Regions from separate parts of the Ensifer sp. Root127 genome, predicted to be linked through region 2. Evidence: riboswitches for the same ligand, from Rfam matches in the RefSeq annotation. Region 2 holds a riboswitch; the other holds the start of a gene.
What was found. A riboswitch is a leader RNA that binds a small molecule or an ion and turns the genes downstream of it on or off. The one in region 2 is predicted to bind thiamine pyrophosphate.
Positions count from the first base shown of each region.

Region 1: it holds a riboswitch for thiamine pyrophosphate, as region 2 does, so the genes downstream of both, thiC (phosphomethylpyrimidine synthase ThiC) here and ASD03_RS18885 (ABC transporter permease) in region 2, are expected to answer to the same signal.

Region 1 is NZ_LMDX01000054.1:318,201-329,964, reverse strand. Features, by position in the region: gene thiC (phosphomethylpyrimidine synthase ThiC) at 1-1,821, opposite strand, end outside; TPP riboswitch at 1,916-2,047, opposite strand; gene ASD03_RS36685 (sigma-54 dependent transcriptional regulator) at 2,225-3,586, opposite strand; gene ASD03_RS36680 (sensor histidine kinase) at 3,590-5,458, opposite strand; gene ASD03_RS36675 (dicarboxylate/amino acid:cation symporter) at 5,689-7,014, shown strand; gene ASD03_RS36670 (ABC transporter substrate-binding protein) at 7,266-8,534, shown strand; gene ASD03_RS36665 (sugar phosphate isomerase/epimerase) at 8,572-9,447, shown strand; gene ASD03_RS36660 (hypothetical protein) at 9,444-10,244, shown strand; gene ASD03_RS36655 (ROK family protein) at 10,241-11,167, shown strand; gene ugpC (sn-glycerol-3-phosphate ABC transporter ATP-binding protein UgpC) at 11,164-11,764, shown strand, end outside.
Region 2 is NZ_LMDX01000017.1:14,684-26,447, reverse strand. Features, by position in the region: gene ASD03_RS18920 (IS110 family transposase) at 1-1,037, opposite strand, end outside; gene ASD03_RS18915 (hypothetical protein) at 1,115-1,357, shown strand; gene ASD03_RS18910 (hypothetical protein) at 1,377-1,718, opposite strand; gene thiD (bifunctional hydroxymethylpyrimidine kinase/phosphomethylpyrimidine kinase) at 1,708-2,517, opposite strand; gene thiE (thiamine phosphate synthase) at 2,514-3,152, opposite strand; gene ASD03_RS18895 (hydroxyethylthiazole kinase) at 3,139-3,879, opposite strand; gene ASD03_RS18890 (ABC transporter substrate-binding protein) at 3,876-4,820, opposite strand; gene ASD03_RS18885 (ABC transporter permease) at 4,858-5,601, opposite strand; TPP riboswitch at 5,743-5,845, opposite strand; gene ASD03_RS18880 (hypothetical protein) at 6,201-6,428, shown strand; gene ASD03_RS18875 (hypothetical protein) at 6,883-7,338, opposite strand; gene ASD03_RS18870 (hypothetical protein) at 7,578-7,766, shown strand; gene ASD03_RS18865 (IS66 family transposase) at 7,966-9,621, opposite strand; gene tnpB (IS66 family insertion sequence element accessory protein TnpB) at 9,758-10,021, opposite strand; gene ASD03_RS37185 (transposase) at 10,018-10,464, opposite strand; partial or broken gene ASD03_RS41135 (transposase) at 10,699-10,791, shown strand; gene ASD03_RS41290 (transposase) at 10,802-11,164, shown strand.

The DNA of each region.
Region 1 (11,764 bases), on a different contig from region 2:
TCCCCGTACGTCTGCCTCGCTGTCGACCGGCATATAGAGGTCGCCACCCTCACGATACTTGGCCGCCATCGCTTGAAAACCTTCCTTCTGCGCCTCGGCGCGGATGTCGTGCGAGATCCGCATCGAGCAGAACTTCGGCCCGCACATGGAGCAAAAATGCGCGACCTTGTGCGCCTCCTTCGGCAAGGTTTCGTCGTGGAAGGAGCGGGCGGTTTCCGGATCGAGCGACAGGTTGAACTGGTCCTCCCAGCGGAACTCGAAGCGGGCGCGCGACAGGGCGTCGTCGCGCGTGCGGGCCGCCGGGTGCCCCTTGGCGAGATCGGCGGCATGGGCCGCGATCTTGTAGGTGATGACGCCCACCTTGACGTCGTTGCGGTCGGGAAGCCCCAGATGTTCCTTCGGTGTCACATAGCAGAGCATGGCCGTGCCGAACCAGCCGATCATCGCAGCACCAATGCCGGAGGTGATGTGGTCGTAGCCGGGGGCGATGTCGGTCGTCAGCGGCCCAAGCGTATAGAACGGTGCCTCGCCACAGACAGCGAGCTGCTTGTCCATGTTTTCCTTGATCTTGTGCATCGGCACGTGGCCGGGGCCCTCGATCATCACCTGGCAGTCTTTCGCCCAGGCGATCTTCGTCAGCTCGCCCAGCGTTTCCAGTTCGGCAAATTGCGCCGCGTCATTGGCATCGGCGATCGAGCCCGGGCGCAGGCCGTCGCCGAGCGAAAACGAGACGTCATAGGCGCGGCAGATGTCGCAGATCTCTTCGAAGTGCTCGTAGAGAAAGCTCTCCTTGTGGTGGTGCAGGCACCACTTCGCCATGATCGAGCCGCCGCGCGAGACGATGCCGGTGACCCGGTCGACCGTCAGCGGGATATAGTGCAGCCGGACACCGGCATGGATGGTGAAGTAGTCGACCCCCTGTTCCGCCTGCTCGATCAGCGTATCGCGATAGACCTCCCAGCTCAGATCCTCGGCGATGCCGTTGACCTTTTCCAGCGCCTGGTAGAGCGGCACGGTGCCGATCGGCACGGGCGAGTTGCGGATGATCCATTCGCGGATGTTGTGAATGTTGCGGCCGGTCGACAGGTCCATGACCGTGTCTGCGCCCCAGCGGGTCGCCCAGACCATCTTCTCCACTTCCTCGGCCATCGACGAAGTGACGGCGGAGTTGCCGATATTGGCATTGATCTTCACCAGGAAATTCCGGCCGATGATCATCGGCTCGGACTCCGGGTGGTTGATGTTGGCCGGAAGCACGGCGCGACCGCTGGCGATCTCCTGGCGGACGAATTCGGGGGTGACGTGATCGGGGATATGGGCACCAAAGCTTTCGCCGTCGCGTAGCGTGACGCGTGCAGCGTCGCGGCCAAGGTTCTCGCGGATGGCGACGAACTCCATCTCGGGCGTGATGATGCCGGCCCGCGCATAGGCAAGCTGCGTCACCGCGCGCCGCCCGGTCGCGCGCAAGGGCGCGTGGCGGAAGGGAAAGGTCGGCGTCAGCCGGTCGCCGGAGGCAAAGCCGTTGTCTTCCGGCCGCACGTCGCGTCCGTCATAGGCTTCGACATCACCGCGAGCGATGATCCAGTTGCGGCGCGGTCGTGGCAAACCGTCCTCGATGCGGATGTTGGCATCTTCTACGGTGTAGGGACCGGAGGCGTCGTAGACGGTGACCGGCGGCTCGCCCGACGTCGGGTGCAGGGTGATTTCGCGCATGGGAACGCGGATGTCGGGATGGATCGTGCCTGGCTTGTAGACCTTTTTCGAGGCGGGAAGCGGGCCTTTTGTGACCGAGAGTTCTGCGGGTTTGGTGGCAATATTCATGATGAGGCTCCAAGTTTGCGGTTGGAGACCCAGTTCTGAAGCCGGAAGGAAAAGACATGTTCGCCTGAAATTCCGCGCGAATGACGGAATCGTGGCGTCAATGTCTGCACCGTCCCTACGCCAGTATGAACTGGATCAGGTTCAACGGGTCACTGCGCCTCGGTCGGCAAAGCCGATCCGCCCAGCAGTATCTCAGCCCCTTGACGGGACCCCCCTGGTGAATGCCTAGAGATAGCCATCGATCCGGATGCGCAGTCAAGCGTTAATCCGAAGGTTGCGTGTCAGGCCTGTTGATTGCCCGGTAGAGCGTTTCCGGATGAGACGAAGCCGCGGGCACGCTCGTTCTTTTGGTTTTTGCGCATTTCCTGACGGAAAACCGCTCCGCACTTTTCCTGGAAATGCGCTAGCGGCCGGACTTCTCTGATCCCCGGCGATCGGCATAATCCGCACGGTTGATGCCGTGCCGCTGCAGCTTGTCATAGAAGGTCTTGCGCGGAATGCCGAGCGCTTCGATCGTCGCCTTGACGTCGCCGTGCTGCGCCCGCAGCGCTTCTTTCAGAATTTCCGCCTCGTAGCGCTCGATCCGCTCGGGCAGGCCGGCACTGGTCGGCGCCGCGGCAATCGGTTGGCCGAGCGAACCTTCGACGCCAAGGGCGACGCGCTCAGCGAAGTGCGAGAGCTCGCGCACATTGCCCGGCCAGGAATGAGACATCAGATAGTGGCTGACGGCCGGCGAAAGCGTCGGCACGTCGCGCTTGAAACGCTCGGCTGCCCGCGTCAGGAAATGCGAGAAGAGAAGGGGGATATCGTCCCGGCGTTCGCGCAGCGGCGGGATCGACAGGGTGACGACGTTCAGCCGGAAATAGAGATCCTCGCGAAAATCGCCCCGCTGGGCCGGGTCGCCGAGGTCGATCTTGGCCGCGGCGATGACCCGGATATCGACGGGGCGCACGATATTGGTGCCAAGCGGCGTGATCTCACGGGCTTCAAGCACTCGCAGCATCTTGACCTGCGTTGCCGGCGGCATCGCCTCGATCTCGTCGAGGAAAAGCGTGCCGCCGCTCGCATGCTCGATACGGCCGACGCGCTTCTTCAGGGCACCGGTGAAGGCGCCGGGCTCGTGGCCGAAAAGCTCGCTCTCGATTACCGTTTCCGGCAGTGCGCCGCAGTTCAGCGCCACGAAGTTGCCGTTGCGGCGCCGGCTCCAATTGTGCAGCAGCGTCGCCACCACCTCCTTGCCGCTGCCGGTTTCGCCGGCAACAAGCACATCCACGTCGGTGTCGGCGATATGCCGCAAGGTCTGGCGCAGCCGTTCCATGACCGGTGTCTGGCCAATCAGCGGCAGGCTCTCACCGGCGACTTCGGCTGCGCGTTTCAGCGCGCGGTTTTCCATCACCAGCCGGCGTTTTTCCAAGGCGCGGCGTGCGCTCTGCACCAGACGGTCGGCGGCAAAGGGTTTCGGGATGAAATCATAGACGCCGTCCTTAATGGCCTGAACGGCCATCGGGATATCGCCGTGGCCGGTGACCAGAATGACGGGCAGGTCGGGGTCGAAGTCGGCGATCCGGCGAAACAGCGTGAGGCCGTCGATCCCGGGCATGCGGATATCGCTGACGACGATGCCGTCAAAATCCGGGTTGAGGATTGCGAGCGCTTCCGCCGCGCCGGGAAAGGCGGAGACCGCGAGGCCGGCAAGCTCCAGCGTCTGCTTCATCGCCCGCCTGAGTTCGCTGTCGTCGTCGACGAGGCATACGGATTGCTGCATCGCTCAGGCCCTCTTCAAACGCACGGTGAAGACGGTGCCTTCTGGGCCGGTCTTGACCTCGATGTCGCCGCCATAGTCAGCGACAATCTCCTTGGAGATGGCAAGGCCGAGACCGAGGCCTTCATCCTTGGAGGTGTTGAACGGGGTGAAAAGGTCTTCGAGGATATCGGGCCGAATGCCCGGACCATTGTCGGCGACAACAAGCGAAACTGTTTCGGAGGGGCCTAACTCGCACCGCACACGGATCTCAGCGTCTGCCCGATCACCGAGGGCTTCCAGGGCATTCTGCAACAGGTTGATCAGCACCTGTTCCAAGCGGATGCGATTGCCGAGCACGCTGAGGCCGTTATCAGGCAGGTCGATGACGATCGCGTCCATGCGGCCGGCAAAGCGGCTGCGCAGCAGCATTCGAGCGCCTTCGATCACCTCCCGCATCGCCGTCGGTTCGGCGACGAAACGGCCCTTGCGCGCAAAGCTGCGCAGTTCGTCGGTGATGGTGCCGACCCGCTCGGTCAGCGCAGCGATGCTTTCGAGATTTTCGACGGCGGTTTCTTTTTGGCCGCGGTCGAGGAAGGTGCGCGCATTGTCGGCATAGGCGCGGATGGTTGCGACCGGCTGATTGATCTCGTGGGCAACGCCCGCCGCCACCTGTCCGAGGATTGCCAGGCGGTTGGCCTGGACCAGTTCCTGCTGCACCGCCTGCAGCCTCTCGCCCGTGCGCCTGTGGTCGGAGATCTCGGTTTCGAGGTGATCTCGGGCGAGGCTTAGGTCCTGTGTGCGCTCGGCCACTCGGCGTTCCAACTCATCGCGCGCGGCGCGTTCGTTGGCCGCGACCTGCGTCAAAGCCTGGCGCCGGCGAAGAAGGAATGCGGCAAGCGCCAGCAGCGGCACGATAACGGCAAGGGCCAGCAGCCTTGCCTCGCGGCTCGCGGCGCCAAGGGCTGCGTCTAGCGGTGCCAATTGCTCCAGCCGCCAGCTGGTCGAGGGAACCATGGTCTCGACCCTGAGGTACTGCCGCTCGCTGCTGCCGGGCAGAAGCGCTGTCAGCACGCTCGATCCATTGCTCGTTGGCTCGATCCGGCGGAACGGCAGCGGCAGCAGGGAGGCATCGCCGAACTGCAGGCTGTCGCGGATGGCGGCGAGGCGATCCCCGGGAATGGTACGGGTCGTCATAAAGCGCCAGGACGGGAAGCTGGTGATCAGCACGATGCCGCGCCGGTCGGTGACATAGACCGGCTTGCCGGAGGCGAGCCAATCGGCCTCGACCCCGCCGAATTCGAGCTTGGCGACCACGACGCCAATCGGGCCGTCAGGCCCGTCGACACGTCTTGATATGTAGAGGCCTGGCCGCTTGCTGACGGTGCCCATGGCGAAATGCTCGGCTTTGCCATCGCGCATCGCCAGCCGGAAATATTCGCGGAAAGCGTAGTCATTGCCGACGAAGCTGGTTGGCTCGCGCCAGTTGCTGGCAGCCACCGCCACGCCGTCGAGGCCAATCGCGTAGATCACCGCCGCATCCGTATTGGCGGCCAGCGCCTCGAGCTTTTGATTGAGCCGCTGCAACGGCTGGTCGCCACCCTTCTCAAGCGCCGTCTTCACCTCTACGTCGTCTGCCAGTACCAGAGGCAGCGCGCGCTGCCGCTCCAGCACTGCCCTCAGCAGCGAGGCCTTGAGATTGGCATCGATGCGGCTCTGGATGTCGACGGTTTCAAGCGCCTTGTTTCGCCCATATTCGCCGGCGAAAAAAAGCCCCGCTGCCAGCAGCACTAACGCTAGCGCGGCAAAAATCAGCCAGGCGCGGCGCATGTGCCGGTCGAGATCCTCTGGATTGATAGGGCTGGGCGCGGGCATGGACATGGCGGAATTGTGCATTATTCCGCGCAAGTTTCCAGATGATCTGTGCGGATATCCGCTCAAATATTCGTGTGCGTGATCCAAGATTCTCGAAAAAATGGCGATATTTCAATGGCCTGATCAGCTGTGCTGCGATCTGGCACGCCCATTGCAAATGACATCCTCATGACAGCCCGAGCTGTCGCGCTTCGGAAATAGGGCCTGGGAGGCCCGGCATGACGCCGGACTGGGCCTAAGTGGAGGATATCATGATTATCGACCAATCCGCGGAACCGCGCGGCAAGACACCTTTCTATCGTCATCTCTATGTCCAGGTTCTGGCGGCCATCGCCGCAGGCATCCTGCTCGGCCATTTCTACCCGGAGGTCGGCACGCAGCTTAAGCCGCTAGGCGATGCCTTCATCCGCCTGGTGAAGATGATTATTGCCCCGGTCATCTTCCTGACCGTCGCCACCGGCATTGCCGGCATGACCGATCTCGCCAAGGTCGGGCGGGTCGCCGGCAAAGCGATGATCTACTTCCTGACCTTCTCGACGCTCGCGCTCATCATCGGCCTGATCGTGGCCAATGTGGTGCAGCCCGGCGCCGGCATGCACATCGACCCCGCGTCGCTCGACGTCAAGGCGGTCACCTCCTACGCCGAGAAGGCGCATGAGCAGTCGATCACCGGCTTCCTGATGAACATCATTCCGACCACGCTCGTCGGCGCATTTGCCGAGGGCGATATCCTGCAGGTGCTGTTCATCTCCGTTCTGTTCGGCCTGGCCCTCGCCATGGTCGGCAAGAAGGCGGAGCCTGTCGTCGACTTCCTGCACGCGCTGACGCTGCCGATCTTCAAGCTGGTCGCGATCCTGATGAAGGCGGCGCCGATCGGTGCGTTCGGCGCCATGGCCTTCACCATCGGCAAATATGGCGTCGGTTCGATCGCCAATCTCGCCATGCTGATCGGCACATTCTATTTGACCTCGCTGCTCTTCGTCTTCGTCGTGCTCGGCGCGGTTGCCCGCTACAACGGCTTCTCGATCGTCGCCCTCATCCGCTACATCAAGGAAGAACTGCTGCTCGTTCTCGGTACATCCTCTTCGGAAGCGGCGCTGCCGGGACTGATGAGCAAGATGGAAAAGGCCGGTTGCAAGCGCTCGGTTGTCGGGCTGGTCATTCCGACCGGCTATTCCTTCAACCTCGACGGCACCAACATCTACATGACGCTCGCCGCACTCTTTATTGCCCAGGCGACCGACATTCCGCTGTCGCTCGGCGACCAGGTGCTGCTGCTGCTCGTGGCGATGCTGAGCTCCAAGGGTGCAGCCGGCATTACCGGCGCCGGCTTCATCACGCTTGCCGCCACGCTTTCGGTCGTGCCGGCGGTGCCGGTTGCCGGCATGGCGCTGATCCTCGGCATCGACCGCTTCATGTCGGAGTGCCGGGCACTGACCAACTTTGTCGGCAACGCGGTTGCGACCATCGTGGTCGCCAAGTGGGAAGGCGAACTGGATGAGACCCAGCTTGCCGCAACCCTTGGCGGCCGGGCGCTGCCGGAAAGCCCGGTTCCGGGTCTTCAGCCAGCCGAATAAAGCTGCCTCCCAGGGCAAGACCGCATCTCGGTGCGGCAAGGCGTGGTCCACTTTCTGGTGGGCCACGCCTTTTTTCTTTTGCGGGATAGCCTCGTGGCGTTGCCGCCCTAGGTCATAGGCTGGCGGTTTGCTGCCGGGCCGCCAACGCTCCTGTGAAATTCTCGTTCTCCCCACTTTACTATACCGTCTGGACGGTATAGTAATTTGTCATCACTGATCGAGGCAAAGCGTTTTCTGGGGAGGAGACGAGAATGCATTGGACGAAGTGTGTGAAAGCGGCCGCCTTGGCCACCGCGGCGTTTGCCGCATTTCCAGCGGCTGCGGCCGAAGTATCGATTTTCTGCAGCTCGGCCGGCGCGGAGCTCGAGCTCTGCCAGTCGGCCTCCGAGGCCTGGGCCAAGGAAACCGGCAATACTGTCAAGATCAACAAGATGCCGGCCAATTGGGGCGAGGCGCTGCCGCTCTACCAGCAGCTGCTCGCCGGAAAGTCCGGCGACGTCGATGTCCTGACCCTCGACAATATCTGGGTCGGCACGCTCGCGTCGCACCTCGTCGATCTCCGGCAGAAGGTGCCTGCCGACGAAGTTTCCAGCCATTTTGAATCGTCTCTTGCCGACGCGACCATCAATGGCCAGCTGCTGGCAATGCCGTGGTTCGTCGACGCCGGCCTGATGTTCTATCGCAAGGACCTTCTGGAGAAGTACGGCAAGGCCGAGCCGAAGACCTGGCGGGAGCTCACCGAGACGGCGAAGCTCATCCAGGACAAGGAGCGGGCATCGGGCAGTCCCGACATGTGGGGCTATGTCTGGCAGGGGCGAGCCTATGAAGGGCTGACCTGCGACGCGCTCGAATGGGTGGCATCCTACGGCGGCGGAACCTTCATTTCGCCCGAGGGCGAGATCACAGCCAACAATCCGAAGGCGGCCGAAGCGCTCGATATTGCCCGATCCTGGATCGGCGGGATCAGCCCGGAAGGCGTGTTGAACTACGACGAAGAAGGCTCGCGCGGCGTGTTCGAAGCCGGGAACTCGGTCTTCCATCGCAATTGGAGCTATGTCTGGGGCACGACGCAGGCCGACGGATCGTCGCTGCGCGGTAAGGTCGGCGTCATGGCACTTCCGGTTGGGGCTGAAGGCGGCAAGTCGAGCGGATGTTACGGGGCGGGTCTTCTCGGTGTGTCGAAATACGCCGACGATGTAGACGCCGCCGTCAGCCTGGTGCGCTATCTCACCGGCGCCAAGGAACAGAAGCGCCGCGCGCTCCAGGCCTATAGCCCGACGCTGAAGGCGCTCTACGAAGACAAGGACGTTCTGGCGGCCAATCCTTCGCTGCGGTTTGCCGAGAAGGCATATGCCGAAAGCGCCTCGCGTCCGTCGCAGGTCACGGGCGCGTCCTACAACCGGGTGTCCCAGCGGATCTTCAATGGCGTGCACAATGTGCTGAGCGGCAAGGAAAGCGCGGACGATGCCCTGGCGAAGGTTGCGAGCGACCTGGAACGTCTAAAGGCGCGGGGCTGGTAAGCCCCCGCCTATTTCCCACCGATCGAGGACATCACCCGTGAACATTGCGATAGCACCGTGCTGCTGGGGCGTTTACTGGCCCGAAGGCAACGAAATCAACTGGACCGACTATCTCGACCGCATCAAGGCGGCCGGTTACCGGCACACCGAACTTGGACCCTACGGCTTCTTTGCCACGGATCCAGAGGTGCTTTCGTCCGAGCTTGGCAGCCGCGGCCTTTCGGTCGTCGCGGCGGCCCATGTCCACACACTCGCCGATCCCGCCTCCTGGCCGGTCCTTAAGGAAAAGACGCAAGCGATCTGTCGGCTGCTGTCTGCAATCGGCGCGACGCATTTCATCCTGATGGACGAGTCGGAGTTCTATCCGAAGGACAGGATGGGCGTGGTCGATGAAGCGGGCTGGCGCTCCGTCGTCGAGCAGACCACGGGCGCTGCATGCATCGCCCGCTCGCACGGGCTGGAGTTCAGCTTTCACCCGCATGTGGGCACCTGCGTCGAGCTCGAACCGCAGATCGAGCGCCTGCTTGCCGAGACGGAGCCAGGCCTTGTCGGGCTCTGCCTCGATACCGGTCACCACGCCTATTGGAAGGCCGATCCGACTGATTTCCTTGTCCGTCACCGGGATCGGATCAACGCCATCCACCTGAAAAACGTCGATGGCGCCTATCGTGAACGGGTTCTGGCCGAAGGCATCCACAGCGACCGCGCCTTCGAAGAGGGCATCATGACCGACCTCGATCGCGGCGTCGTCGACATTGCCGCTTTCGTCGATGCGCTGCGGCAGGCGGGCTACGATGGCCCGCTCGTGGTCGAGCAGGATCTTGCGCGCGGCCATCTCGACACGCCGGAAACCATCGCCGAACGGAATTTCCGCTTCGTTTCTGAGCTTTTGGCTGAGCGGGCAAAGGCATGAAGGTCGAAATCCACGATACGCCGCTATCGATCGGAGAGCATCTGGCGGAGCGGATCGTCGATGGCATCCGGGCGCGAGGTTCCGAAGGCCGTGCTTATGTGCTCGGCTGTCCGGGCGGGCGCAGCCCCATGCCGGTCTACGAGGCGATCGGCCGGCGGCTGAAGGTTGAGCCGATCGATTGCTCGCGGCTGGTCATCGTCATGATGGACGAATACTTGCAGGCCAGCGGCGGCGACCGTCTGACGCCACCGCCTTCATCGGTGCATTTCTCCTGCCGCGGGTTCGGCGAGCGTGAGATCGTCGGGCGGATCAACGCGGCGCTACCTGCCGAGTTTCGCATTCCTCGGGCAAACTTCTGGATGCCGGACCCAAGCAATCCCGACGACTATGATGCCCGCATCGCCGCTGTCGGCGGCATCGATCTTTTTCTGCTCGCTTCCGGCGCCGGCGACGGTCACATCGCGTTCAACCCGCCAGGCTCGGCGCGCGATAGCCGGACGCGGGTGGTCGCTCTAGCCGAGCAGACGCGGCGCGACAATCTCGCGACCTTCCCCGACTTTCGCGGCATCGACGAAGTACCGTCGCATGGCGTGACCATCGGTATCGGCTCGATTGCGGAGCTGTCGAAATCCGTAGCGATGATCGCCTGGGGCGAGGGCAAACGCCACGCCTGCGAACGCATGAGCGGCGCCACGGCCTATGACGCCACTTGGCCGGCGACGATTGCCGCCGAATGCCGGGCCGCCGAATTGCACATCGATGCCGCGGCGGCCGGTCGATTGGGAGCGCGCCCGTGAGCCAGCACGCGATCGGCATCGATGTCGGCGGGACGAAGACCAAGGCTTGCCTCGTGCGTCTGGCCGACGGTGCCGTTATCACTGAGCGCACGGCCGCGACGCCCTGCCAGCAAGGCGGCCGTGCAGTCCTCGAACTGGTCGGGGTGCTCGCCGAGGCCATGGAGGCCGAAAGCAGCGCACGCAAGCTCGATACCGCAGGCCTCGGCCTTTGCCTGCCGGAACTCGTGACCGGCGCCGGCGAACCGGCATCGGCCTGGAATTTCGATTGGCGCGATCTCGACTACCGCCAGCATCTCAGCCGCTTCGGTGTTGTTCATATCGACAGCGATGTACGGGCCGCGGCCTACGCCGAAGGCTGGATCGGAGCTGGCGTCGATGCGGATCCCTTCGTTTATGTGACGATTTCGACCGGCCTGTCGCATTCGCTGGTGATCGGCGGCACCCCCTATGCCGGCGCCCGCGGCTTTGCCATCCATTTTTCCGGTAGCGACCTCGTGGCGTTTGGCGGCGAAGATCAGGACCTTCAGGTACGCCACAATCTTGAGCTTTTCGCCAGCGGCAAGGCGCTCGGCGAGCGCTACGGCAAACTCATCGACCGTCCGGGGACGACCGCGCTGCAGCTCTTCGAAGCGGAAGCACACGATCCGAGGGCGGCCACGATGGTCGGTGACGCGCTTTTGTCGCTTGCCTCCTATCTCGGGCAGCTCGTCAACACACTCGACCCTGAAATCCTGATCCTTGGCGGCGGTATCGGCGGCGACCCTTCGGTCAACGAGCGCCTTGCTAGCCTGACGCGCCCATTCATCTGGGCCGATGGCGCCCGGGATCTTCCCATTATCAGAAGCGTCCTTGGCGACACGGCCTGCGCGGTCGGCGTGGCGGCGCTTGCAAACAAAGCTCGCAAACAGGCGGTGCGCATATGAGTGGAATTGACCTAACCGATGTCGTCAAGCGCTTCGGCGCGCTGACCGTGATCGACAAAGTCAACCTGAAGGTTGGCGAAGGAGAGTTCGTGGTGTTCGTCGGCCCGTCGGGCTGCGGCAAGTCGACCTTGCTGCGGATGATTGCCGGGCTCGAGGAGATTTCCGACGGCGAACTGCAGATCGGCGGCAGGCGCATGAACGAAACGCCGCCGGCCGAGCGCGGCATCGCCATGGTGTTCCAGTCCTACGCGCTCTATCCGCACATGAGCGTCGAGCGCAACCTCGGCTTCGCGCTGGAGACAGCGCGACTGGGCGCCGGCGAAATCAAGGAGCGGGTCAGCAAGGTCGCGCGCTTTCTCAAGATCGAACATCTGCTGCACCGTCGACCCGCCCAGCTCTCCGGCGGGCAGCAGCAGCGGGTCGCCATCGGCCGTGCGCTGGTGCGTTCGCAAAAGCTCTTTCTCTTCGACGAGCCGCTCTCCAACCTAGATGCCGATCTGCGCATGGAAATGCGCGTCGAAATCGCGCGTATTCACCGCGAGCTCAAGGCCACCACCGTCTATGTCACCCACGACCAGCTCGAGGCAATGACGCTTG
Region 2 (11,764 bases):
ATGGGGTTTTTCTTGCCCGCAGCCGTCAGGCGCCGGTAGCGGCCGCACAGCCGCGTCTGCGCTTTCCAGGCGATCTCCCGCACCGCCTTCGGCAGACCCTCAAGCCGGACGCGAATGGTTTCCGTCACCCTGGCGGGATGGCGATAGCTCCAGGCGCCCTCGACCAGGACGCGGCGCGCGCGGCGGTTTCCGGCCAGCGTCAGGCCGCCGCGTTTGACCGTCTCACCGGTCGACCGTTCCGAGGGTACGAGGCCCAGGAAAGCCATCAACTGCCGCGGGTTGTCGAAGCGGCGTACATCGCCGACTTCGCTGACGAAGGTGACGGCAACAAGGAAGGAGACGCCGCGAAGCGCCTGATAGGCCGCGACCACCGGTGCCATCGACCAACTGGGCACCAGCTCGGACAGCTGAGCATCCAGCCGCTCCAGCCGGTTCTGCGCATCGGTGAGCACGTCGATCTGGTCCTGGAAGACGATTTGCTGGGCCGGATGGTCGAACTTCTGCGACGCCAGCCAGCGGACATGCGCACGGCTCCAATTCTTGTGGCCAGTAAACACGCGGCCATGGCGCAGCAGGAACGAGAGCAGTTGCTGGCGTTTCTTGCGCAGATCTTCGCTCGCTGCGGCCCGCACCCGCACCAGATCGCGCACCGCTTCATGCACCGTGTCGGGAACCCATATTCCCTTCAACTCACCGGCCCGCAAAAGCCGCGCCAGGCTGACCGCATCGCGCCGGTTCGTCTTGACCCGTTCGCCCGCCCGCTTCGGGATCAGCGAGGGCGCTACGACATCACAGCGGTGGCCGAGTTCAACGAGCTGGCGATAAAGCCCATAACCGGTCGGACCCGCTTCGTAGCAGAAGTGCGGGTGTCGAGACTTGCTCTCAAACTTGCGCACGAACCGTTCCACGGCCGCCGGCGTCGCCTCGATCTCGCCGAAATACCGAACTTCTCCATTGCGTCCGCCCTCGGCAATTGCGATCGCGTGCTTGGATTTCGAGACATCGACACCGACGTAAAAAACGTTATCCTCTGTCATGGTCCGTCCTTTCCTTGACAGCAAAGCATGACGCTGGGCGGTGCCAGGCCCAGGGCCGGCGCGACACCGACCGAACAATGCAATCCGACGGCAACCACAAGCATCGAAACGAATGCGACGAGGCGACCCTCTGCGAGGTGGCGGAGCAGAACCGCAACGATCGCCAGCACGCCCCCGGCACTCAACATGGCCGGACGCAGTCCTTCGGCCAGGCCGAGCGACGGCGAAGGGCCGCCAAGATCAAGAGCCGCTTTGCCGCTGCCCGATATCAGGACGATGCAACCAAGCAGGGTGATGGCGCCGGAGAGCAGCGCGCGTAGATCCCGAAGTGCGATGCGCCTAGGCCAGAGCCACGATTCGGTGTTGCCGCCCCCAACGAACTGCGACGAGCGGCGTAAAACTTGCGCATGGTCGTGGCCATGACCAAACGCCGCTCCCCCCCTCGAACAGATCGATCCGTAATCCCCCAGCGGTCGAGGCAAGTGGCAACCCGACCGAGACAAGTGCCACCAGCAACCAGCTCGCCGCTTCCTCTGCCCCGGTAAATCCACTTGCCGCCGCATATCGGAGAACAACTGTGAGCGTGATGGTGACGAGCAGGAGCGCAAGCAGAAACGCTCCGGCAAGCTCTAGCGTTCGCTCCAGTTGCAGCGAAAACGCCTGCGCCGCGCTAGCGAACATCGGGCTGCCACCAGCGGTGAAAGTGGTGGACTGGTCCCCGTCCCTGCCCGACTTTGAGATCGCCGGCGGCAACGATGGCACCGTGTAGATAAACCTTGGCGGCAATGACGGCGTCTGCGATTGACATTCCGCCTGCAAGCCCGGCAGCGATCGCCGCCGACAGCGTGCATCCCGTGCCGTGATCATTCGTCGTTTCGATGCGCGACGCCGTCAATCGGACGGGGTCTCCTCCGTCGAAAAAGATATCCGTCGCCTCGGGGCCGTGCCCGTGTCCGCCCTTGATTAGCACCGAACGCGCGCCGGCCTTCAGAATGATCTCCGCCTGCCGGGCCATCTCCACCTCATCCGTCGCGATCGCGCGCCCGGTCAGCAATGCCGCCTCCGGCAGGTTGGGCGTGGCGATCAGCGCCAGTGGCACCAACTGCTCGGTCAAAGTAGCAATCGCATCGGGGCGTAGCAGCGGGTCACCGGATGTGGCGACCATCACAGGATCGAGCACGGCCATCTTGCCGTATCGGCGGAGTCCGTCGGCTATGATCGCGATCGTCTCGCCGCGGGACACCATGCCGATCTTTACCGCGCCAATGGCGAGATCCGAAAACACCGCATCGATCTGTGCTTCGACAATTGCCGGCGAGATATCCTCGACCGCCGTGACACCCCTGGTGTTCTGCGCCGTGATCGCGGTGATAACGCTCGCGCCATAGGCGCCGAGAGCCGAAAAGGTCTTGAGGTCTGCCTGGATGCCCGCCCCGCCACCGGAATCCGAGCCCGCAATGGTGACTGCAATGGCGGTCATCGCGAAGCCTCCCTCAGCGCCTTATCGACACAGGCGCCCAATTCGCGCGTGGCCGCCGCTGGATCCACAGCGGCGAAGATTGTGGAGACAACTGCAACGTCCGCGGCGCGCTGTGCATTTATACCGGCAATGGCTCCGACAGGCAGGTTCGGCTTGGCCGCCAGAAGCATGGCACGAAGTCTGGCGAACCCTTCGAGGCCAACAGGCGGATCGGGGTTGTGCTTCGACAGCGTCTCATAGACCCCGCCGATGCAAGCATAGTCGATCGGCGAGGCAATCGCCGTCTCAGCGTCCGCTTCGTTCTTGACCGTCAGGCCGATGATCGCGGTATCGCCCATGATCGAGCGCGCCGTGGCTGCGTCCATGTCGTCCCGGCCGAGATGGACGCCATCAGCGCCCGATCCGAGCGCCACATCGATGCGGTCATTGACGACGAAGGGCACTCCGGTGTCTGAAAGAGCAGCGCAGATCGCCCGCGCCTGTTCGATCATCTCCCGTGTCGAGCTCGTTTTGTCGCGATACTGGATCAGCGTCGCACCATTGAGCGCGGCGATGCGCGCCAGATCAGCCAAATGCGCCTTGTCCCCAAGGCGTGCATCGACGAGGGCGTTGAGGCGGTAGTCAACCTTCGGCATGGGAAATCCTCGCATTGACAATGATATCCTCTGGGCGCAGCGCTGCGAGCGCGTCGCGGAGGGCTGCTTCGAACGTCCCGGGGCCATTCGAGCTTCGCGCGGCGATTTCGGCGGCGATGCCGCTTGTCAGCAATGCACCCGTGGCGGCCCTCAGTCGATCCGGCTCGACGGCCATGAAAGCTGCGATCAAGGCGCCGGAGAGGCACCCGGTACCCGTGACCTGCGCCATGAGGGGGTGGCCGTTCTCAACCCGGATCGTATGTAGATCCAGTGTGAGTTCATCGACTGCCCCGGTCTTGATCTTCAGCGCGCCATTGACCTCCCCAAAAAGGTCCATCTCGCTGGCGTTGCCGCGAACAACTGAAGGTTCGGACGCGATGAGTTCTCGGGCGAAGGCGAGCCGTGACGGCGAATAGTCGCAGTGCACGGGATCGACGATCCACGGTTTATTGGCGTGGCGCGCAACGACTGTTGCCAAGCGGATCGCCGTGCGTCGCTCTTCATCAAGCGTACCTAGATTGACGACGAGCGCATCGGCTCGCTGGGCAAAAGCTTCGACCTCTTCCAGGGCCGATGTCATCGAGGGGATCGCACCCAGAGCTGCCAGCCCATCGGCTACGAACTTCTGCACCACCGTGTTCATCAGGCAATGCACGCGGGGGCGCCGCTGCCGCACAAGCGCCAGCGATGCGGCAACACTGTCGACGAAGTCCGATGTACCCGTCATCGGATTTCCACCGCGATATCGTCGACAGCCGGTGCCTTGCCGATCAACCCGCTTTCGGAGAGAAAAGCGCCAAACCGCTCGTAGCGGCCACGGTCGAGCGCCGCCGGCCTTTTGGCGAAGCGCGGCAGCGTGTCCGTGAATGCACTGCGGTTGAGTTCGTCATCGAGGTTCGGATAAGCCTTGACGAACAGCTTCCAAGCTTCAGTCGGATGATTGGTAAGGAAAATCGCACCCTGCTCCACCGCGGCCAGGAAAGGCCGCAAGCGTTTGTCGGCAACCTTTGCCTTGTCGGTGACGAAGACGAGTTCGTCATAAACGGGCACGCCATGCTCTTCTGGGAAGAAGGACCGGCCCTCTTGCCCCTCGAGCCGCATCTGCGTCAGTTCAAAATTCCGGAAGCCGCCGATCGTTGCATCGACCTTGCCTGCGATCAGCGACGGAGACAGGGCGAAGTTGACGTTGACCAGTTCGACATCTTCCTTCTTGAGACCGGCCGAGGCGAGCATATGTCCGAGCATCACATCCTCGAAACCGGAGACGGAAAAGCCGATCTTCTTGCCCTTCAAGTCGGCAAGGCTTCGGATCAGACCGTCGTCAAGGACGGTGACGGTGTTGAGCGGCGTCTCGACCAAGGTGCCGATGCGAACCAGAGGCAGGCCTGCAGCATGGTCAAGGTACAGGTTCGGCTGATAATGCACGCCGATATCCGCCTGCCCCGCTGCAACGAGACGCGGCACGCTTGAAGGATCGGCGGGCGGAACCAACTCAACATCGAGCCCCGCCTTTTCGAACAGGCCGAGCTCCTTCGCGACGACGATCGGCGCATGGTCGGGATTGACGAACCACTCCAGCATCACCGTCAGTTTTTCGGCGGCCGTTGCCGAACCGGCTGAAAAGACGACGCCGAGAGCGAGGCTAGCGGAAAGCAGAGATTTGCGGATCATGATGCTTTGAACTCTCCCAATTGATCTCAGAAGTTCAGGTTTCCCGCACCCAGTGCGCGAGTGGACGTGTTGCCTCATCGACGAGTAGCCTGAGGGCGACGGCAAGCACAGCAAGAATGGCCATCGCAGCGAAGACGACATCGGTCTGCATGCGGGCATTTGCCTGGACGATAACGAAGCCGAGGCCGGCCGAAGCGCCTACCCACTCGCCAACGACGGCGCCGAGCGGTGCCAAGGGGGCAGCAACGCGCAGGCCGGTGACCAGCCCCGGCAACGCCAGCGGCAGTCGCACGAGCCTTAGCGCCTGCCAGTGGCTCGCCTTGGTCAGCGCAACGGCATCAAGGATCTGCGTATCGGTACGGCGTAGACCGTCCGAGAACGCAGACACAACGGGAAAGAAGATGATGATCGCCGCCATCACGATCTTCGAAACCATGCCGAAGCCGAACCACAGCACCAGCAATGGCGCGATGACGAAGACGGGAAAGGCTTGAAGGACGAGCACAAAGGGCCAGACAAGCTTTCCGAGCCGCGGAAAAGCCGCAAGTCCGATAGCCGTTGCCACGCCGAACGCCGTACCAACCGCGAGGCCGGCCAGCATTTCGGCAATCGTCACAAGGCTCTGCTCAAGCAGAAATGCAGGCTGTCGCGCAAACACGGCCAGCACCTCGACCGGCGTCGGTAACAGATAGCGCGGCAGCGCAAAAACAAACACCGCCGCCTGCCAAAGGACAGCAAGCGCAACAAGGCTACGGCCAAAGGTAAACGCCAGGCGCATCGCCGGTCAGCCGACGCAGCGACCCGGACGAAACGCAAACCCGCCATCCGGCGGCAACTTGGCAAAAGACAGCATCGATCGATCTCCAGACAAAACATCACGGAGACCCAGGTGAAAGCGAAGACGTGATTAGATTGCCGAAAGAGGCTCTTTTCCCGTTCCTACGCCGGCATGACCCGGATCAGGTTCAAGGGTCCGGCTCACCGCCATCTCAGCACTGTGAAGTGCTCCCCTCGGAATACCCGGATTTGTAGGCAATACTGGGACGATGTCAATCGCAAAATTGACAGCCGGTTGTTCCTTATCAAGTGATGAAGTGGACGGTCTTCGCTCCCTGCAATTATCGAAAAGCCTACCGAGCAGTTCAACGATACTGGGCTTTGTCTTGATCTGCTTAGCGGAGGATTTCGGGTTCATGGTGGTGAACGTCTGGCTTTTGCTTCCCTTTAAGCGAACGTGAAGCTTAATGGTCCTTCCGTCGGCAGCTTTAAGAGAGTGACATCCTCAATGGTGTGCCAGCAGCCGTTTTCGTTCGCGGTTTTGGCTGTCGGGATCTACCAGACTTTGTGGAAGTTCGCCGTCATTGCGACCAATCGCTCATGGACAGCTTTATCGAGGATGAATTGATTGTGCTCTCGGCCGCGCTCACGGCCGTCGCGGGCATTGGTCAATATGCGGAGCTTCTCGTTGCAATCGCCTTCGAGCGTGTCGGCGACGGGGCGATTGTTGGGATCAACCATAATGAAACGGCGTTGAGATCAGGTCCCGTCTGGTCGCGTTCGATCGCGCAACGGCGCAGCGGGTCTGGATCTTCATGGCGAGCTTGAAACTGCTTTCGGACTTCTAGCGCCAATTCAGCATCCCGATGGCTCCATCAACGGGGGGCCTAGCGATCCACCCGCATCGGTTTCCCACTATAGATATGGGCACGATTGCAGATGTACCGGGCTTCTTGACGGCCAGTGCCGACCGCATAACGAGCCCTAAGATGTTGTGCCGCATTGCCCCACACGGCCCGCGCTTCCAGCAGCGCTGGACCTTCCGATGACGCTCGTGCCGCTTCAACTCCACGGCCGTTCGCTTTGGATGAGCATGCAGGGCAACAGTCAGCGTTGCCGCGCGGACGCACAGTCCGTCGGGGTGTGCCGAAACTGTAGTCGGCCTTAGGTGTAGGCGCCGGCATAACGCGGTTTAGGACACGCACCGCCTTTGGTGTGCAGGCGCGTTGGGAACGGCGATTGTCGCAAGGATGCGCGCCGCCGAGGATCTTCGGCCAGGTGATCATGCCGGACCGAGCCAATTACGGATAAAGAGGACTGCACCGACCACGAATGCAACGACCAGGTCCCCGGCCCACTGGTGTGGACCAGTGCCGGTGAAGGCGAATGCGGTCATCGAAAGGACGCCGGCAACCCAGCTGACGTTTTCCTTTGTCACGAGTTGGGAGCCTTCGGTGCGGCCGGTTGCGTGTTGGTTGAGACGAACTCGTTTTGCGCCCCAATCCAGCCTCGGTCGGTCGAGGTTGATTAGACCCTTCACACGCTTGCCGCCAGTATAAACCCACTTCATCAGTTCGGCGGGCACGGCGTCATAGTCGCCCTCATTCAGCTTTTTGAGCAGCATCGACGAGTGAAGCCTACCGGTGTTGAGATCTCGGGAGACGATACCGTGAACCGGTTGTCTGTGAGTGGCAACTAGGCGCGCGACCCGCTGCTCGAACGTGGCGAGATCGTCCAAGATCCCTCCTTCCTGCGCTCCAGTTATCACTATGTTGCTCGCGCTGGTGTGGCCGTAGCCAGTGGTCAGGACGTCAGCGAGTTCCGAATAAGCCTTCGTCTACAAGACTTCCCACTGTTTGACGAGTGCAAGGGCCGCCGCGTGCGTCGGTTCATATTGATAATGCACCTTCCGATTTGGGTGTGATAGAACGCTCCTGCGGCACCACGCCGGCAGGGACTTAAAAGGAATTCGTGAGAATGACCGACGCTGCAAAACGCGCCGCCGACTTCGCAAAACGCTATCTCGCTCAGAGGGATCGACTAAAGGTTGAGTTGGAGCTCGCCAGGACTCGGGACAATGCCCGCCGCATCGGCGAACTCGCCCACGAGCTCGAGATCTGCGAGAAATACATTGCGGACAACCGCCTGGATCGGTTTCGTCGATAGAAACGGAGACAGGCGCAGCAATGTTATGATGTAGTTGGGATCACTACCAACCGTTAGACCGGGCCCACACCATTGCGCTTCTGAACAAACTCAATGAAAAGAGTATGCGGCGTCTCCACCCCATTGATTTTGCGGTTGCAGCGGTCAGGTCTATCGCTTGCGGATGTCCTGTGAGCTCATCGAAGAGTCCCGGGCGAGCTCACTGTGAGGCGCTGATCCGGCGGTGCGCATAGGCCCACGGCATGAGTGCGTCGATATCTTTGGCGAGATGACCGTTGGCGAGGCTGATGAAGAGATCTCGCAGGTAGGCGTAGGGTTCGACACCATTCATTTTGCAGCTTCCGATCAGGCTGGCAAAGCGGGCCCAATTTCGGCCACCCTCGTCATGCCCGGCAAACAGCGCGTTGCGGCGGTTCATGGCCGGGCTGCGTATGGCGTTTTCGACCAGGTTTGAATCGATGTCGACGCAGCCGTCGTCGAGGAACAGTCGGAAGCCATCCTGGCGTTTGAGCATATAGGCCATAGCCTGACCGAGGTCGGACTTGCGCGAGACGCGCGCGGCTTGAGCGGACAGCCAGGTGAAGAACTCATCCACCAATGGGCGGGACAGGTGTTGGCGGACATCCCGGCGATATTCGGGATCACGGCCTCGGATGCCGTCTTCAATCTTGTAAAGAGCGGCGATGCGTAACAACGCCTCGTCGACGATGGGCGAACCCTTCTTTGGCTTGGCCTTGATCAGTTTTCTGCGGCCATGCGCCCAGCAGAAGGCCAGCTTCAACGGATCGCCGCCCGTGCGGTCCGGCGTGGCGAGGTGCGAGTAGCCACCATAGGCATCCACTTGGATCGTGCCGTTGAAGCCGTCGAGGATTTCTGCGGCATATTCGCCTTTACGCCCAGGCCGGTAGTGGAAGACCACGCCAGTCGGCGCAGAGCCGTTCCAGCCGCGGTCGTCGCGCAGAACCGCCCAGAGATAGCCAGTTTTGGTCTTGCCGCCTCCCGGATCCAACACCGGGGCCGTGGTCTCGTCGACATAGAGCCTTGAGCTGCCCTGTTTCAGGATCATGGCCATGTGGTCTACCACCGGCGCGATCGCAGCACCCGTCCTGCCCATCCAATCTGCCAGGACGGTGCGGTCGATCGGCGCTCCGTGCCGGGCCATGACTGTCGCCTGACGGTTGAGCGGCATATGTTCGGAATGCTTGGACACGGCGATCTGCGCCAACAGGGCTTCGGTCGGCCAGCTACCTTCCAGCAAATGCGCCGGCGCTCTGGCCTGAACCACGCCCGTGCGGCCCTTGGGACAAGCGTATTTCGGGCGGATCGTGACGATCACCTGATAGCAAGCCGGAATTTGATCGAGCCGTTCCGTCCGATCTTCGCCGATCCGCACCATGTTGCCGCAACCACAGGGGCAAGCGATGCTGTCGGGCTCGATCACCCGCTCGACCCGCGGCAGGTGCTCAGGCAGCGCGCGCGTCTTGCGCAGTTTACGAGGGGCGTCCTTGCCGATATCGGGTCCGCTCGCCGCGATCTTTTCCTCGACGAAGGCGATCTGGGCCTGTGTTTCGGCAATCGCCGTTTCCAGGTCCTCCAGCGCCAGTTCCATCTGCGTTGGATCCAGCTTTTCCGATTTCGGCCCGAACTTCGTACGGCGGTAGTCCTGAACCTGGCCCTCCAGCCTCTCGATCAGCTCCTTCAGCTCGGTGATGAAGGCGTCCTTTTCGGCCACCACCGCCTGCTCATGCTGACGTGCCGCACGCTCCACCGACAGCTCGAACTGCACCGCCGCAAAGGCGTTCAACACCTCGACGGGAAGGTCCGGGAACTGGCTGAGATCGATCGGCTGCGACATGCAGCTTTATAGCAAATCAAGCAGAAAAGCCCAATAAAACAATGCCAAAATCGAGCCAGTGAGTCATCCTGCCGCAGTTGGCGGTGCCACCCGCCGCGCCATCACTCGTCGCCAATCGAGCCCTTCGAACAACGCTTCAAACTGCGCACGTGACAGCCGCATCGTTCCATCCTGCACCTTGGGCCAGGCAAAGCTGCCCTGTTCGCACCATTCCGGTGCCATCCCAGACCAGGATTTTCAAACGATCCCCGCGCTTCGACCGGAAGACCACGGTGACCCCGGAATGCGGATCAAGCTTCAACTCGGTCTGCACCATCAATGCCAGCGCCTGATGGCCACAGCGGAAGTCCACTGGCCGCGTCGCGATCAGGATCGGTAAGCGTTGGCCCGCGACGATCATGCTGTCCCTCGCATCGCCCGCACCAAGGCCGCAACCCGATCAACCGGCACATCGCCGGGAACCCTCACCACGAGGTCTGCGCCTATTTCTACTGTCATGATCCCCGATGTGATCTCGACCGGCTCCGGAACCGGCGACGCATCGGCAACCTCCTTCGACTCCGTTGCGATCGCCAGCAGCACAAAGGCAGGTTCGATAGACCCGTCCTCAATGGCTGGCATCAGTTCGGCAGGCAGCGCCAGAAGACCCTGACGTGCTTGTCGTCGCCAGCAAGAAAGCTGATGCGCAACGAGATCATGACGACGCGCAACGTCAGCGACCCTAACTCCAGGCTGAAGGCTCTCCGAAACAATCCGCGCCTTCACGGCATTGGGCCATCGCCGGTTTCCACGACGAGGCTCGACAATTTCACAGCGCCCAACAAATCCCTCACCATCTGCCATCCCCAATCTCCAGCTCTTGCCGAAAACCTTGTGGCAGATACCTCAATGCTCAGAAACACACGGAATCAATGGGATGTAGGCGGCGCATACAATGAAGACGAGGAATTCGAGGAACTCCCTGCCGGTTCGCCATACTCTACGAGATCTCGTTGAACAACTCCGGGAGGTCAAACAAGGTTCTTCCGTATTGATCGCGATCTGATGCCGGTTGTAATGGAGTGATGCGTCCGCCGGCTGATGACCATTCCCGGCGTCGGTGTCGTTACAGCCAGCGCCTTAGTTTCCTCCATGAGAGAACCCTCCGACTTCAAGTCGGGTCGCCACTTCTGAGCATGGCTTGGGCTTGTGCCGAAGCAGCATTCGACGCTTTCGCTCCAGAGATGACAAACTTCCGGCGCGGTCGCGATGGCTGGGGCTCGTCCCACGCCTGCACTCGCCCGACGGCAAAGAACGGCACGGGCGGGTGTCGAAGGCTGGTCAGGCCGACATCCGCAATCTCCTGATCATTGGCGCCATATCGCGACTGAATTGGTTGGGACGCAGGTCTCTACCCGAAGGCTCGTGGCTTACGGGCATGCTGGGAAGGAAGCTGCGGATGTTGGTAGCGATTGCGCTTGCTAACAGGATGGTGCGGCAAATTTGGGCCATGCTGACAAAGAATGAGGATTATCGGGATCCGGCGAAGGCGGCGGCTGTATGAACGTCATGCAGCAAAAAGCGACCTCACGTCGAGGTGGGGTGTAAGAAGTCGGCGACCCGAATGGGCAAATGATCGAACAGATCTGGACGGGGAAAACCAGCGTAAGCGCGAGAGCCCACAAGCTCGGAATCGGGATTGGATCCTGTCCGCAGATCACCATAGCGGCCAGCGGCCTCTGATGCGGCAATCAAAGGTCTGACAGAGGTGCGCACTCGATTACTCACCAGAAAGGTCAAAAACCTGTGGCAAAATGGGCGGCAACCACAGAGGTGCTTACCAAGGAGCAATTGGGTAAGGCCCAAGCACGTCGCTCCAAGCCACATTCGCCACCTTCCACGGCGAATCTACGCAACGCTCACGAAAGCGTGAGTGTCCAAAATCGGCCGAATCTCAACCGAGGCGAATGACCTCAGAAGACATTACCCAGGCAGCGTGGAACGCGACCGTGTTCGCCACTTATTGCGCGGTCAGTTGGATCCTGGGCTTGCCAAGAGACGCCTTTTCATTCAGACGGAGTCGTCCTCACGGACCGCGGACGTGATAGCTTGAACCATGCTGCTATCGAGACGGCAGTTTCCTCAAGATCCTTTCACCGTCACC